One region of the Actinacidiphila glaucinigra genome, then DNA from elsewhere that is predicted to be linked to it. Evidence: riboswitches for the same ligand, from Rfam matches in the RefSeq annotation. Region 1 holds a riboswitch; each other region holds the start of a gene.
What was found. Region 1 has a riboswitch for S-adenosylmethionine ahead of thrC (threonine synthase). Riboswitches for the same ligand answer to the same signal wherever they lie in the genome.
Positions count from the first base shown of each region.

Region 2: it holds a riboswitch for S-adenosylmethionine, as region 1 does, so the genes downstream of both, OIE69_RS28565 (aminotransferase class V-fold PLP-dependent enzyme) here and thrC (threonine synthase) in region 1, are expected to answer to the same signal.
Region 3: it holds a riboswitch for S-adenosylmethionine, as region 1 does, so the genes downstream of both, OIE69_RS39985 (putative leader peptide) here and thrC (threonine synthase) in region 1, are expected to answer to the same signal.

Region 1 covers NZ_CP109144.1:5,030,594-5,035,742, forward strand. The annotation lists gene OIE69_RS22590 (alpha,alpha-trehalose-phosphate synthase (UDP-forming)) at 1-1,132, opposite strand, end outside; gene OIE69_RS22595 (glucosyl-3-phosphoglycerate synthase) at 1,238-2,209, opposite strand; SAM riboswitch class I at 2,367-2,494, shown strand; gene thrC (threonine synthase) at 2,513-3,799, shown strand; gene OIE69_RS22605 (ubiquitin-like small modifier protein 1) at 3,843-4,121, shown strand; gene OIE69_RS22610 (cold-shock protein) at 4,547-4,753, shown strand; gene groL (chaperonin GroEL) at 5,114-5,149, shown strand, end outside.
Region 2 covers NZ_CP109144.1:6,350,126-6,355,274, reverse strand. The annotation lists gene OIE69_RS28575 (rhomboid family intramembrane serine protease) at 1-583, shown strand, start outside; gene OIE69_RS28570 (Lrp/AsnC family transcriptional regulator) at 580-861, shown strand; gene OIE69_RS28565 (aminotransferase class V-fold PLP-dependent enzyme) at 899-2,293, opposite strand; SAM riboswitch class IV at 2,447-2,563, opposite strand; gene trpD (anthranilate phosphoribosyltransferase) at 2,751-3,815, opposite strand; gene qcrB (cytochrome bc1 complex cytochrome b subunit) at 3,942-5,149, opposite strand, start outside.
Region 3 covers NZ_CP109144.1:8,804,785-8,809,933, reverse strand. The annotation lists gene OIE69_RS39995 (LLM class flavin-dependent oxidoreductase) at 1-410, shown strand, start outside; gene OIE69_RS39990 (NtaA/DmoA family FMN-dependent monooxygenase) at 407-1,807, shown strand; SAM riboswitch class IV at 1,818-1,953, shown strand; gene OIE69_RS39985 (putative leader peptide) at 1,988-2,104, shown strand; gene OIE69_RS39980 (ABC transporter substrate-binding protein) at 2,336-3,955, shown strand; gene OIE69_RS39975 (ABC transporter permease) at 3,959-4,918, shown strand; gene OIE69_RS39970 (ABC transporter permease) at 4,915-5,149, shown strand, end outside.

The sequences.
Region 1 (5,149 bases):
CGAAGTCGTCCTTGACGTGCAGGACCACCGGCTGCCAGCCAGGCGTCGCGAACTCCTCGTTGATTTCCTCGGCGAGGTCGGAGACCTCGTCCGTGTACTCCCGGTAGACGGCCAGGTCGTGCCGGGAGGGGTAGGCGAAGGCGATGTGCACCACGCGCCCCTGCCATTCGGGGTGGTCGCGCAGCAGCTGCGCGTACGCGAGCAGGCCGCGCACGATGTTCTTCGACAGCTCGGTGCGGTCCACGCGCACGATGACCTTGCGGTCCGGGCCGCCCACGGCCTCCTGCAGCGCCGCCAGGCGCTCGTCCACGTCCGGCCGGTGCGCCCGCTCCCGCAGGAAGTCGGCGTCCGCGCCGAGGCCGTGCACCCCGATCCGCGTGGTGCGGCCCCGGTGGGTGACCGTCAGGCTGCCCGCGTCGCGGATGACGGAGGCGCCCAGCACGTCCGCGCAGCACGCGGCGAAGGCGTCCGCCCAGCGGCGGGTCAGGAAACAGGCCCGGTCGGCGCCGAGGATGCCGCTCAGCACCTCCGCGGCGACGTCGTCCGGCAGCAGGCGGAAGTAGTCCGGCGGGGCCCACGGGGTGTGCGAGAAGTGGCCGATGCGCAGGTCGGGGCGGCGCGAGCGGAGCAGTTGCGGCACCAGCACCAGGTGGTAGTCCTGCACCAGCACGGCCGCGCCCTGGGCCGCCTCGTCGGCGAGCGCGTCGGCGAAGGCGGCGTTGTACGCCACGTACGCCGCCCACTGCTCGCGGAAGTCCTCGTCGAAGACGGGCTCCAGCGGGGTCTGGAACAGCATGTGGTGGACGAACCACAGGACCGAGTTGGCGATGCCGTTGTAGGCCGACGCGAAGGTGTCCGCCGGGATGTCCAGCATCCGTACGTGCTGGCCGCCGGTGTCGGCGGTGGGCAGCCGGCCCGCGCCCCCGGCACCGCGCAGTACGGCGGCCCGGTCCCCGTCGCCCAGGGCCGCGCAGACCCAGACGGCGTCCGCGTCCGGCCCGATGGCGCTCAGGCCCGACACGAGTCCGCCCCCGCCGCGGCGGGGGGCGAGCGTGCCGTCCTCGCGGAGGCTGTACGACACGGGGCCGCGGTTGGACGCGACCAGAACGCGCGCGGCATGCGATGCGACCATGCGGCCAGCCTAGCCACGCATCCCTGATCGCAAACGTACGAGCTAGCCCAGCCGGGGGTTTCCGGCCGCGCCCCGTCGCGGTCCGGCGCAGATACCGCCCCGGGGTCACGCCACCGCGCGGCGGCGTGCGTACTCGGGGATCGTGCGCATCGGGGGGCGCTCCTCCGTCGCGACCTCGTGGACGTGCGGCTCGAAACCGCCGCCCGGGGCGCGGTCGAACTGCGTGAGGAAGGGCCGCACGAGATGGCCCCGCGCCAGGCGGATCTGCGCCGTCCGGTAGATCGCCGCCGCCATGCGGCCCAGGGCCTGGCCGTCCTGGTGCCGGTGGTGCCGGACGCCGACGTCGACCTGGGCCAGGGCGTCGAGCCCGACCGTGTTGAGCGCGTCCACCAGCAGCCCGAGCTCCACCCCGTACCCCACGGGGAACGGCAGCCGCTCCAGCAGCGAGCGCCGCGCCGCGTACTCCCCGCCGAGAGGCTGGACGAACCCCGCCAGCTGCGGCCAGTGCAGGTTGAGCAGCGGCCGCGCGACCAGCTCCGTCACCCGGCCGCCGCCGGCCGGGACGACCGTGCCGCCGGTCTCCAGCGGCCGGTCGTACATCGCCTTGACCAGCCGCAGGTCCGGGTCCGTGAGCAGCGGCCCGACGATCCCCGACACGAACCGCGCGTCGAACTCCCGCAGGTCGGAGTCGACGAAGCAGACGATCTCCCCGCGGGTCACGAGCAGCGAGCGCCACAGCACCTCGCCCTTGCCGGGCAGCGCGGGCAGCCGCGGGAGCACCTCGTCCCGGTGGACGACGACCGCGCCCGCGGCCGCCGCGACCTCGGCGGTCCGGTCGGTCGACCCGGAGTCCAGCACGACGAGTTCGTCGACCAGCGGCACCGCCTCGCTCATCAGCTCGCGGCGGATCGTCCCGACGATCTCCCCGACCGTGGCCTCCTCGTCGAGGGCGGGCAGCACGACGCTGACCGTGCCGCGCGCGCCCGCGGCGCGCTTGGCGGCGAGCAGTTGCGGCAGCGGCCTGCGGTCGGCGGTCCAGGACCGCCGTTGCAGCCAGCCGGCCACCTCGTCGAGCACCGGGTTGCTCCGTTTCTGCCCGTCTCGCAGGACGGACGGCCCATGACCAGGTTCGAGGTCGTCGGTTACAGTCTTGAACACGAGGCACGACCATCGTATGTCCACGGTGATCGCGCCCCGTCCGACAAATGCCCGGGCAGTACGCCCGGCGCCATACCGCTCATCCAGAGGGGCAGAGGGAACGGCCCGTTGAAGCCCCGGCAACCCTCCCGCCGACCGCGAGGTCCAGGTGGGGAAGGTGCCAATTCCGTCTCACGGCGAGATGCGCCGTGAGGAAGATGAGGAGAAAGGGCCTCGCCTGACATGGCTGCGCAGACCGTTGCATCCGCGTCCACCGATTCCGCCTTCGGCCCCGCGTCCGCGCTCTCCTGCCGCGAGTGCGGCGAGCGCTTCCCGCTGGAGCCCCTTTTCGCCTGCGAGGCCTGTTTCGGGCCGCTCGAAGTGGCGTACGACCTTCCGAGCGGCGACCCCGAGACCCTCCGCAAGCGGATCGAGTCCGGGCCGAACAACATCTGGCGCTACGCGCCGCTGCTGCCCGTCCCCGCGGACGTGGCCTCCAAGCCCAACCTCAACCCGGGCTTCACCAAGCTGGTCAAGGCCGACAACCTCGCCCGCGAACTGGGCGTCACCGGCGGCCTGCACATCAAGGACGACTCCGGCAACCCGACCCACTCCTTCAAGGACCGGGTCGTCGCCATCGCCCTGGAGGCCGCCCGCACCTTCGGCCTCACCACGCTGTCCTGCTCCTCCACCGGCAACCTGGCCGGCGCCGTGGGCGCCGCGGCCGCCCGGGCCGGCTTCCGCTCCTGCGTGTTCATCCCGCACGACCTGGAGGAGGGCAAGGTCGTCATGGCCGCGGTCTACGGCGGCGAGCTGGTCGGCATCGAGGGCACCTACGACGACGTCAACCGCTTCTGCAGCGAGCTGATCGGCGACCCGATCGGCGAGGGCTGGGGCTTCGTCAACGTCAACCTGCGCCCCTACTACGGCGAGGGCTCCAAGACGCTCGCGTACGAGATCTGCGAGCAGCTGGGCTGGCGCCTGCCGGACAACATCGTCATCCCGATCGCCTCGGGCTCGCAGCTGACGAAGATCGACAAGGGTCTGCGGGAGCTGATCGAGCTCGGCCTGGTGGAGGAGAAGCCCTACCGGATCTACGGCGCCCAGGCCGAGGGCTGCTCCCCGGTCTCCACCGCCTTCAAGGCCGGCCACGACGTGGTGCGCCCGCAGAAGCCGAACACGATCGCCAAGTCGCTCGCCATCGGCAACCCGGCCGACGGCCCGTACGTGCTGGACATCGCCCGGCGCACGGGCGGCGCCGTAGAGGACGTCACCGACGAGCAGGTGGTGGACGCGATCAAGCTGCTCGCCCGGACCGAGGGCATCTTCGCCGAGACGGCCGGCGGTGTGACGGTCGGCGTGCTGCGCAAGCTCATCGAGTCCGGGCAGCTCGACCCGGCCGGCGAGACCGTCGTGCTCAACACCGGCGACGGGCTCAAGACGCTGGACGCCGTCGCCCCGACCTCACGCCCCACGGCCACCATCCGCCCGAGCCTCGACGCGTTCCGCGCCGCCGGCCTGGCCGGCTGACCCATCGCACCGGCTGACCCAGACTGAAGGTGAACCCCGCATCATGAGCGCTACCGTCCGCATCCCGACCATCCTCCGCACCTACACCGGCGGCCGGGCCGAGGTCCCGGCCGAGGGCGGCACCCTGGCCGACGTCATCGACTCGCTGGAGCAGAACCACCCGGGCATCTCCGCGCGGGTCCTGGACGACACGGGCAAGCTGCGCCGCTTCGTGAACGTCTACGTGAACGACGACGACGTCCGCTTCTCCGAGGGCCTGCAGACCACGGTGGGCGAGGGCGCGTCCGTCTCGATCATCCCGGCGGTGGCCGGCGGCTGCTGAGCCGCACGGACCGCGGAGGCGACAGGGGTGCCGGGGACTTCCCGGCACCCCTGTGTGTTCGAGGGGTAGTTGAAGGCCTGTACAGTTGCCCTGAGCGGCTCGCAACTCCCTGCAACGCTCTGCGCAACCCCCTTCTCCGGGGCGGCCTTGTCGGCGATTTATCGCCAAATTCACGCAGCGATTGTCGTGTTGGCCGCTTATGTCCGGTCCGAGTTGCCCCGGATTATTCGCCGATCAGGCTCTTCTTCCGATTCTTCGTGCCCGGAATTCTCGTCCGATTGACCTGTTGCAGACAGCGTCCGGGCAGATACATTCAGCCGCGGTCGACGCGTTCCGGCGCACGCCCCCTTGGCTGTAGGGGGTGAGGTCTGACCCGGGTCCGCGAGGTGCGGGTCTGCGAAGGGCCAGCAATAGGGGAGTTAGGAATGGCTCAGGGCACCGTCAAGTGGTTCAACGCGGAGAAGGGCTACGGCTTCATCGCGGTCGACGGTGGTGCGGACGTCTTCGTGCACTACAGCGCGATCCAGATGGACGGCTACCGCACCCTCGAGGAAGGTCAGCGGGTCGAGTTCGAGATCTCGCAGGGCCAGAAGGGGCCGCAGGCGGACATGGTCCGTCTCGCAGCCGGCTGACGCGCCGCGCATCGGCCACGGAGCACTTTCGCGTACGGCCGCTCAAACGTACGCGTCGAGGCCCGCCCCGCACAGGGGCGGGCCTTCGTGCTGTCCGGCGGCCCGCCGACCGGGACCTGCGGGTTGTCCACGGCACCGGCCAAGCGGCTTGCACTCTCCTAGGGCGAGTGCTAATCATTGGCGTTAGCACTCTGACGTTGAGAGTGACAAAGGACCGAGTGGGTGAGGCCCGCTCGACCGCCGGAAAGGAACCGGTGGAAGGGCAGGCCGTCCGTCGCGGGCGCCGGCACGGTCCTGGAGTAATCCTTCCCCGCAGCCGTGTGCCGCGGGGGGACCCCAAGTCCGGGAGGACCACTTCACATGGCCAAGATCATCGCGTTCGACGAGGAGGCACGG
Region 2 (5,149 bases), 1.3 Mb from region 1:
GCACGGGCACATCCCCCTGGCGCAGGTGCCGATGCCGACCGGCTGCCCGCCCCTCGGGTCCTTCGCCACCTCACCGTTCGTGTCGGTGCTCACCGCGCTGTTCGTGCACGGCGGTTGGTTCCACCTGCTCGGCAACATGCTCTTCCTCTGGGTCTTCGGCGACAACGTCGAGAACCGCATGGGCCGCTTCCGCTTCCTGCTCTTCTACATCGCCTCCGGCTACGTGGCGACGTACGGCTACGCGCTCGGGCACACCTCCTCCACGCAGACCCTGGTCGGCGCGTCCGGGGCGATCTCCGGGGTGCTCGGCGCGTACCTCTACCTCTACCCCAAGGCCCGGGTGACCAGCGTCTTCCCCTTCCTCTTCTTCCTGCCGCTGCGCTTCCCGGCCTGGATGGTGCTGATCTTCTGGTTCGTCCTGCAGTGGCTCGCCGGCGAGATCCAGCAGACGGGTCCCGGGGTGGCCTACCTCGCCCACATCACCGGCTTCGTCTGCGGCTTCCTGTGCACGTGGGTGTGCTGTCGCGCAACGCCTAAGCTTGAGCCCGCAGCCAGGGCGAGCCAAGGAGACCCACAGCCGTGATCACCGCGATCGTGCTCATCAAGACCAGCGTCGACCGTATCCCCGAGATCGCGGAGTCCATCGCCGCGCTCGACAGCGTCAGCGAGGTCTATTCCGTGACGGGGACGTACGACCTGGTCGCCATGGTGCGGGTGGCCCGGCACGACGAGCTCGCGGACGTCATCCCGGGCCGGATCAGCAAGATCCCCGGCGTCGAGGCCACCGACACCCACGTGGCGTTCCGCACCTACTCCCAGCACGACCTGGAGACGGCCTTCGCCATCGGCCTGGACGCCTGACCGGTCCGCCCGGCACGGCGCACCGGGGCCGGGCCGCTCAGGCCTGGTCCCGGTCCGGCACGCAGCGGCCGTCCTCGGTCCGGTAACGCCACTTGGCCCCGTCCGACACCAGCTCCCGCACCGCGTCGACGAAGCGTTCCACGTGCTCGTCCGGGGTGCCCGCGCCGAAGGAGACCCGGATGGCGTTGAGCGCGGGGGCGCCCCCGACCGAAGGCTCCGGAAGCTCGCCCGGGGCGGCCTCGGGGGCACCGCACTCGCCCGGCTCCTGGTCGGCGGCGCCGAGCAGGGTGCGCAGCAGCGGGTGTGCGCAGAAGAGGCCGTCGCGGACGCCGATCCCGTACTCCGCGGAGAGCGCCGCCGCGAAGTGGGAGCTGTTCCAGCCCTCGACGACGAAGGAGACGACACCGACCCGGGGGGCGTCGTCGCCGAACAGCGAGAGCACCCTGACCTCGGGCACCTCGGCCAGTCCGGCCCGCACGCGGGCCACCAGCGCCTGCTCCCGCTCGACCAGCAGGTCGAACCCGGCCTCCGTCAGCGCGCGGCAGGCCGAGGCGATCGCGTAGGCGCCGATCACGTTGGGCGAGCCGGCCTCGTGCCGGGCGGCCGTGGTGTGCCAGTCGACGTCCACCCCGCCGTCCGCACTCCGGGCCACCCGCCGGGAGGCGCCGCCTCCGGCCAGGTAGGGCTCGGCCGCGCACAGCCAGTCGGCGCGGCCGGCGAGCACGCCGGAGCCGAAGGGCGCGTACAGCTTGTGCCCGGAGAAGGCCACCCAGTCCACGTCGAGTTCCGCGATGTCCACCGGGTGGTGCGGGGCGAGCTGCGCCGCGTCCAGCACGATCCGGGCGCCATGGGCGTGGGCCGCCGCGGCCAGCTCCCGCACCGGCCAGAGCTCACCGGTCACATTGGACGCCCCGGTCACGCAGACCAGCGCCGGTCCGTCCGTCGCCCGGGCGGCCAGTGCCCGCTCCAGCGTCGCCACGGCCTCCGCCGGGGTGCGGGGGGCACCGAGGTAGGTCACGTCGGCCTCCCGCCACGGCAGCAGGGACGCGTGGTGCTCGGTCTCGAAGACGAAGACGCTCGTGCCGGCCGGTACGGCGGCGGCCAGCAGGTTCAGCGAGTCGGTGGTCGAACGGGTGAAGATCACCTGGTCGCCGGGGCGACAGCCGAGGAACTCCGCGACCGTGGCGCGGCTCTGCTCGAACAGGTCGGTCGACAGCTGCGAGAGGTAGCCGGCCCCCCGGTGCACGCTGCCGTAGTACGGCGCGTAGGCCGCCACGTCGTCCCAGACCCGCTGCAGCGCGGGCGCGCTGGCCGCGTAGTCGAGGGCGGCGTAGCCCACCTCGCCCCCGGTCACGAGCGGCACGAGGACCTCGCGTCCCAGGACGGGCAGCGGAGCGCGGACGGACGAGGGCAGGGCAGGGCGCAGCGACATGGCGAAGTCTCCTGGGAGCAGGCGTGGGTGAAGGAACGTCAGTGATGACGGAACAGCCCTCGGCACGACGGGCGGACGCCCGGGGAGGGTGGGGAGGCGGCTGGGGGCCGGGAAAGGCCCTAGCGCATTCGCTTGCTCATGGAGGAACTCCTCTGACCGCGCTTGCCGCAGACCTCGCTGCCTGCGGCCTGGTCATCACCCGGGGCACCCCGCCACGGAAGGAGGGTTGCCGGACAGCGGGCCGGGGCCGTTTCGCTGTCACTCGTGACCTGCGCAGCATCATGCCACACGGGCACCTCGCCGCAAGCCGCGGTCCGCATCCCGGACGGCCCGCCCGGGAGCGGCCGGCACGGGGTCGGACGGCACGGGGTCGGACGGCACGGGGTCGGACGGAACAGCGGCGGACAGCACGGAGGGCCGGGGCAACGGCCCCGGCCCTCCGTGGTGGTTCTCGTGGTCAGGCCTGCGTGGCCGCGGCCCACCGCTCGAGCGTCCGTGCGGCCGCCCCGGAGTCGACCGACTCGGCCGCCCGCGCGATCCCGGCCGCGATCCGGTCGGTCAGCCGGCCACCCGCACCCTCCAGCGCCACCAGCGCGGCCGCCGAGTTGAGCAGCACCGCGTCACGGACCGGGCCGGTCTCGCCGGCCAGCAGCCGGCGGGCGACGTCGGCGTTGTATGCGGCGTCCGCGCCCCGCAGCGCCTCGATCGGCACCAGTTCGATGCCGACGTCGCGCGGGTCGAAGGACTCCTGCTCGACCTTCCCGTCCCGCACCACCCACACCTGGGAGGTGGCCGTGACGGTGAGCTCGTCCAGCCCGTCGTCGCCCCGGAACACCAGCGCGGAGGAGCCGCGGCGGGCCAGCACACCCGCGATCAGACCGGCCATCCGGGTGTCGAAGCACCCCACGGCGGAGGCGCCCACCCGGGCCGGGTTGGTCAGCGGGCCGAGGATGTTGAAGGAGGTCGGGATGCCCAGGTCGCGGCGGGCCGGGGCGGCGAACCGCATCGCGGGGTGGAACTTCGCGGCGAAGCAGAAGGTGATCCCGGTTTCCTCGGCTACCTCCGCCACCCGGCCGGCGGGCAGGTCGAGGTTGATGCCGAGCTTCTCCAGGACGTCGGAGGCACCGCTGGCGCTGCTGGCCGCGCGGTTGCCGTGCTTGACGACCTTCGCGCCCGTGCCGGCGATGACGATGGCGGACATCGTGGAGATGTTCACGGTCCTGGCACGGTCGCCGCCGGTGCCGACGATGTCCACGGCGGGGCCCGGGATGTGCAGCGGCTCCGCGTGCGCGTACATCGACTCGACGAGGCCGGTGACCTCCTCGACGGTCTCCCCCTTGGCCCGCAGGGCGACCATGAAGCCGGCGACCTGGGCGTCCGAGGCCTCGCCGCTCATGATCCGGTCCATCGCCCACGCCGCTTCGGCCGCCGTCAGGTCCTTGCCGTTCAGCAGCGCGCCCAGGACGTCGGGCCAGGAGCCGCCCGCCACGGATGCGCCTCCGGCGGGGTTCACAACGCTCATGGTCCACTCCATGGGGTCTGACGTGCGGCGGGAAACCTTCGGCTCCAGCCTATCGGCGCGGGGGAACGGGAAAGGGCCCCGTCCATCGGATGGACGGGGCCCTGCCCGGTGGCACAGCTTCAGTGATCAGTGGTGACCGTGGCCGCTCGTGATCTCCTCGTACTCCTCGACTGTGGGCTTGTCGATCTGCGTTCCCTCGCCGTAGTAGCCGCGGGACAGCCTCGCGCGCAGCTTCTCCGTGGGGCCGACCTTCTTCTCCACGCCGTTCTCGTCGACCTCGGGGCCGACCTCGAGCGGCTTGGGCTGCTCGTGCTGGGTGAGCTTGAACAGCGCGCCCTGCTCCAGCGGCTCGTGGATCTCGATGAACTCACCGTGCGGGAGGCGCTTGATGATGCCGGTCTCGCGACCGTGCAGCACCTTGTCCCGGTCGCGCCGCTGCAGACCCAGGCAGATCCGCTTGGTGACGAAGAAGACCAGCACCGGCAGCACGAAGAACGAGATCCGGACCACCCAGGTGATCGCGTTGATCGACAGATGGAAGCGGGTGGCGAAGAGGTCGTTGCCACCACCGACGAGCAGGATCAGGTAGAGGCTGATCCAGGCGGCGCCGATACCCGTGCGGACGGGACGGTTGCGCGGCCGGTCGAGCAGGTGGTGCTCGCGCTTGTCACCGGTGACCCAGGACTCCAGGAACGGATAGACGCCCATGAAGCCCAGGACCAGCGGGAAGATCACCAGCGGGATGAACACGCCCAGGACGAGCGTGTGGCCCGCGAAGTTGATCTCCCAGCCCGGCATGATGCGGATCAGGCCTTCGGAGAAGCCCATGTACCAGTCGGGCTGGGCGTCGGTCGACACCTGGTCCGGCCGGTAGGGGCCGTAGGCCCACACCGGGTTGACGGAGACCAGCGCGGACATGGCCGCGATGACACCGAAGACCACGAAGAAGAAGCCGCCCGCCTTGGCCGTGTAGACCGGGAAGAACGGCATGCCCACGACGTTCTTCTCGGACTTGCCGGGGCCGGCCCACTGCGTGTGCTTGTGGTAGACGATCAGGATCAGGTGGGCCACCAGCAGGCCCGCCATGATGCCGGGGATCAGCAGCACGTGGATCGTGTAGAACCGCGGCACGATGTCGGCGCCGGGGAACTCACCGCCGAAGAGGAAGAACGAGAGGTACGTGCCGACGATCGGCACGGACAGGACCGCGCCCTCCATGAAGCGGATACCGGTGCCCGACAGCAGGTCGTCCGGCAGCGAGTAGCCCATGAAGCCGTCGAACATGCCGAGGAACAGCAGCAGGAAGCCGAAGACCCAGTTGATCTCGCGCGGCT
Region 3 (5,149 bases), 3.8 Mb from region 1:
GCCGGGACGTCAGGGCGGTCACGGCGGCCGCCGCTGCCGCGGGCACACCTCGCGTCTTCGCGGAGGTCGAGGTCGCGCTCGACACCCCGGCGGCCAGTGGTGCCGAGCGCGTCGCGGACCTGGAGCGGCACGCGCCGTGGACGGACCGGGGCCGGCTGCGGCACGTCGGATCCGCTGAGCGACTGGTCGCGTTGCTGCACGACCTGCGCGGTGCCGTCGACGGCGTGCGTCTGCATCCGCTGGTGCTGGACGAGGACCTCTCCGTGCTCTCCCGGCTCGTCCTGCCCGCCCTCGCCGAGCGGCGACTCGTCGCCCGCCCGCTGCCCGGCACGTCGCTGCGCTCGGCTCTGGGTCTCGCGCGCCCCGCCAACCGTTTCGCCGCCGCGGCCGCCCAGGAGGACGCCCGATGACCCGCACCGATCCTCTCGACGTCCCCCGGCCCCACGCGCAGTTGCATCTGGGGGTGTTCTTCCAGGGCGTCAACCACTGGACCGTCTGGTCCGCACCGGAGAGCGGCTCCCAGATCGATCCCGCTTCGTTCCGCCGGGTCGCCCGGACCGCCGAGCGGGGCCTGTTCGACGCCTTCTTCCTCGGCGAGGGGCTCCGGCTTCGCGAGGTCGACGGCCGCATCCACGACCTCGACGTGGCCGGACGGCCGGACGCGATCACCCAGCTCGCCGCGCTGGCCGCCGTCACCCGCCGTATCGGCCTGGTCAGCACCTCCAACTCCACCTTCAACGAGCCCGCAGACCTGGCCCGCCGCCTGTCCGGGCTCGACCTGCTCTCCGAAGGCCGCGCCGGGTGGAACGTGGTGACCACGGACAACGCCTGGACCGGCGCGAACTTCCGCCGCGGCGGCTACCTCGACCACGGCGACCGTTACCGGCGCGCCGAGGAGTTCCTCACCGTGGCCCGCGCCCTGTGGGACGGCTGGGAGGACGGTGCCGTCGCGGGCTCCGCGTCCGCGCCCGCCTGGGCGGTGCCGGGCGCCGTGGGCCGCGTACGCCACCAAGGGGCGCAGTTCGACGTCGACCTCACTCCGACCCTGCCGCGCAGCCCCCAGGGGCACCCCGTCGTCTTCCAGGCGGGGGACTCCGGTGAGGGTCGCGACTTCGCCGCCCGCAACGCCGACGTCATCTTCTCGGCGCACGGCACCGACTTCGACGACGCGCTGGCCTTCGCCGCGGACATCCGGCGGCGGCTGCGCGCGGCCGGGCGACCCGAGGACGACCTGCGCATCCTGCCCGGCACGGAGATCATCATCGGCGCCACGGAGGAGGAGGCGCGGGAGAAGAAGCACTGGATACGGTCGCAGCAGGTCACACGCGCCACGGCGCTGGGAATCGCCGGGCTGCTGTGGGGCATCGACCTGTCGGAGCGTGACGCCGACGGGCCGTTACCGAAAGAGGACCCGGTGGTCGGCGAGAACGACGGCTCCTTCGGTGCCCGGCGCGTGACCGATCCCCGCGTCGTGGTCGCCGAGTGGCGTGCCAAGGCGGAGGCACACGGCTGGTCGCTGCGCGAGACCGTCATCGCGCTCGGCCCCCAGCGCGGCCATGTCGGCACGCCCTCCGGCCTCGCTGACAAGTTCGCCCACTTCGTACGGCACGGGGCTATCGACGGCTTCAACGTCACGCCCTACCTGATCCCGGACGGTCTCGACGACATCGTCGACCTGCTCGTTCCGGAACTGCAGGAACGCGGCGTCTACCGCACCGGGTACACCGGTTCGACGCTCCGCTCCCACCTCGGCCTGCGAGAACCGCTCGCCCGCCGTACCGTGTCCGCCCACCGCGCGGCGGGCTGACCGGGCCACGGGATCATCGAGCGTCAGCGTCACGCACCGGCCGCCTGACCGGCAACCGTCCGGCGCGGTGGGGTGTTCCAGGCTCCAGGCTCCAGGCTCCAGGTGAAAGCCCGGCGGAATCACCCGCGATTCCGCAAGCGCGTGGCCCGTGGGCGGGGCCCGAAGAAGGGGAGGACCGGCATGCGCCACAACAGCGACCTGAGTGCCTCCCTCGCGGCGGCGACGCTGTTCTGCGGCCTCTCCCGCCGCCGCCACATCGATCTGCAGCGTTTCACCGGCTGCCTGTGTCCGGGCTGATCCGGATCCGCCCGGCCGGCTGACCTCCCCCGCCGGCCACGGCCACTGCCTTCCGTACCTCCCGGCAGGTGTGTCCGGTGCGTCGTCCCGCGCCACCGGACCCCTCCCTTCCCCAAGGCCTTCAGACCAGCGCTGATCCGTCGCGGCGTCGTGCCCGGCGGGGCGGCACGTCCGTGCACGGCCACGGCTCGCGTGGCCCGGTGTGCGGTGACACGAGTAGGAGAACCCTCCGTGACAGCTCATCAGCGTTCCCGATCCACCCGGTGGACGGCTCTGCCCGCCCTTCTGACCGCCGGCATCCTGCTGACCGCCTGCGGGCCGAGCGGCGGCGATCCCGGCGCCGGTACCGGCCGGGCCCGGCCCGGTGGCACCCTGACCTTCGCCGTGGGTTCCGACGCGGGGTGCGTCGATCCGCAGCAGGTCGGCAGCAACGACACCATCTACTCGCTGCGCCAGGTCGTGGACTCCCTGACCGACCAGGACCCGGAGACCGGGAGGATCGTGCCGTGGCTGGCCGAGAGCTGGGAGGTCAGCCCGGACGCGACGACGTTCACCTTCCACCTCAGACCGGGCGTCACCTTCAGCGACGGATCACCGCTGACCGCGCAGGTGGTCAAGGACAACTTCGACGCCGTCCCGAAGCTCGGCGCCCTCGCCATCCTCGCCCAGGGATACCTGAGCGGTGTCGAGAGCACGAGCGCGGTCGACACGCTCACGGTCCGGGTGAGGTTCAAGAAGCCGAACGCGCAGTTCCTCCAGGCCACGTCGACGCACTCGCTGGGCATCGAGTCGTCGGCGAGCGTGAAGAGGACCCCGCAGCGCCGTTGCAGCCAGGGCGTGGTCGGCTCCGGGCCCTTCGTGCTGGAGCGCTACGTGCAGAACCAGTCGATCACCCTGGCCAAGCGCACGGGGTACGCATGGGGTTCCCCGCGCTGGCGCAAGAAGGGCGAGGCGTACCTGGACCGGCTGGTGTTCAAGGTGGTGCCCGAGGCGGGGGTGCGGGCCGGCAGTCTGCGGTCCGGCCAGGTGGACGCGATCGGCAGCGTCGGCAGGGCGGACGAGGCGACGCTGAAGGGCGGTCAGGTGACGCTGCAGCGCCGGGCGAACCCGGGCGTCGTGTTCGGTCTGGGGCTCAACAACTCCCGGCCGGTCCTGAAGGACGCCGACGTACGGCAGGCGATCCGGTACGCCGTCGACCGGAAGCAGATCGCCGACACCGTGTTCCCCACCGGCACCCGGCCGGCGACCAGCGTCCTGGCGCACACCACGCCGGGCTACCGGAACCAGGGCCCCGACCTGGCCCACGACCCCGCGAAGGCGGCCTCCCTGCTGGACGCGGCCGGCTGGAAGCCCGGACCCGACGGCATCCGCTCCAGGAACGGCACCAGGCTGAACCTGACCGTGAAGTGGTTCGCGAACGCGGCCACGAACCAGCCGGCCCTGGAACTGGTACAGCAGCAGCTCAAGTCGGTCGGCGTGGACGTGGTGCTCAAGGAGCTGCAGATCTCCCAGATCGCCCAGGTGCAGCAGGCCGGTGACTTCGACGGGCTGTGGGGGAACGTGACCCGCGCCGACCCCGACATCCTGCGCAGCTCGTACTCCACCGGGCTCGCCAACGCGTACCGTCTGCCGCCGAGCCCGCTGGACTCGGTGCTGGACCGGCAGGCGGCGACGACCGACGCGGCCGAGCGGACCCGGCTGGTGGGCGAGGCGCAGCGGTTGCTCGTCCGGAACGCCTACTCCGTGCCGGTGGTCGAACTGCAGACCCAGCTGGGTGTGTCGAGGAAGGTGCACGACCTCGACTTCGACGCCTCCAGCCGGATCCAGCTGCACGACACCTGGATCGGCTAGCGCGTGTACCGCTACGTGATCGCGCGCCTCGCGCAGGCGGCCGGGGTGCTGTGGGCGGCATACACCGTGTCGTTCCTCGTCCTCGACTTCCTGCCGGGCGATCCGGTCTCGGCGATGGCGGGAGCCGGATCGGACTCGGCCGAGATCGAACCGGCGCAGCTCGCCGCGCTCCGGCACCGGTACGGATTCGACAAACCGGTACTGGCGCAGTACGCCGACCACCTCGGCCGGGCCGTGCGCGGTGACTTCGGCGACTCGGTCACCACCGGCCGACCGGTCTCGGCGACCCTGGCCGACGCGCTGCCGCAGACCCTGCAGCTCACCGGGGCGGCGCTGCTGCTCGCGGTGGTGCTCGGCGGCGGGGTGGCGGTGCTGGCGACCTCCACCGGGCACAGGTGGCTGCGGCAGTTGCTCCTGTCGCTGCCGCCGCTCGGGGTGTCGGTGCCGACGTTCTGGGTCGGGTTGGTCCTCGTCGAGGCGTTCTCCTTCCGGCTGCGCTGGTTCCCGGCCTTCGGCAACGACGGGCTGCGCGGGCTGGTGCTGCCCGCGGTGACACTGGCCGTCCCCACCGGCGCGCTCGTGGCGCAGGTGCTGGCCAAGAGCCTGCTCACGGCGCTCGACCAGGCCTACGTGGAGACCGCCCGTGCCAAGGGCGCCGACCGCTGGCGCGTCCTGTTCCGGCACGCGCTGCGCAACGCGTCCCTGCCGGCCCTGACGGTCGTCGGGCTGCTGGTCGGGCAGCTCGTCGCCGGTTCGGTGGTCGTGGAGACGGTGTTCTCCCGCGACGGCCTGGGCCGTGTGACGGCCGCCGCGGTCACCGCCCAGGACATCCCGCTCGTCCAGGGGGTGGTGGTGTTCGGGGCGCTGGTCTTCGTGCTGTCGAACCTGGCCGTCGACCTCGTCTATCCGCTGCTGGACCCGCGGGTCGTGGTGGCCTCGAACAGGAAGGCGCGTTTCGCATGAGCCAGAGCCTTGTCGAGGATTCGGCCGAGGCCGGGCCGGGCCCGGCACGACCGGGCGGCCCGGGACCCGGTACGGGCCCGGGACCCCGCCGCCGTGCCGGGGCACGGCAGGTCCTGCGGTTCCTGCTGCGCCCCCCGGGACTGGCGGCCTCGGCCCTCGTCGTCGTCCTGGTGGTCCTGGCCTCGTTCCGGCCGGGGCTGTTCACCTCGCGCGACCCGTTGGAGGGGGTAC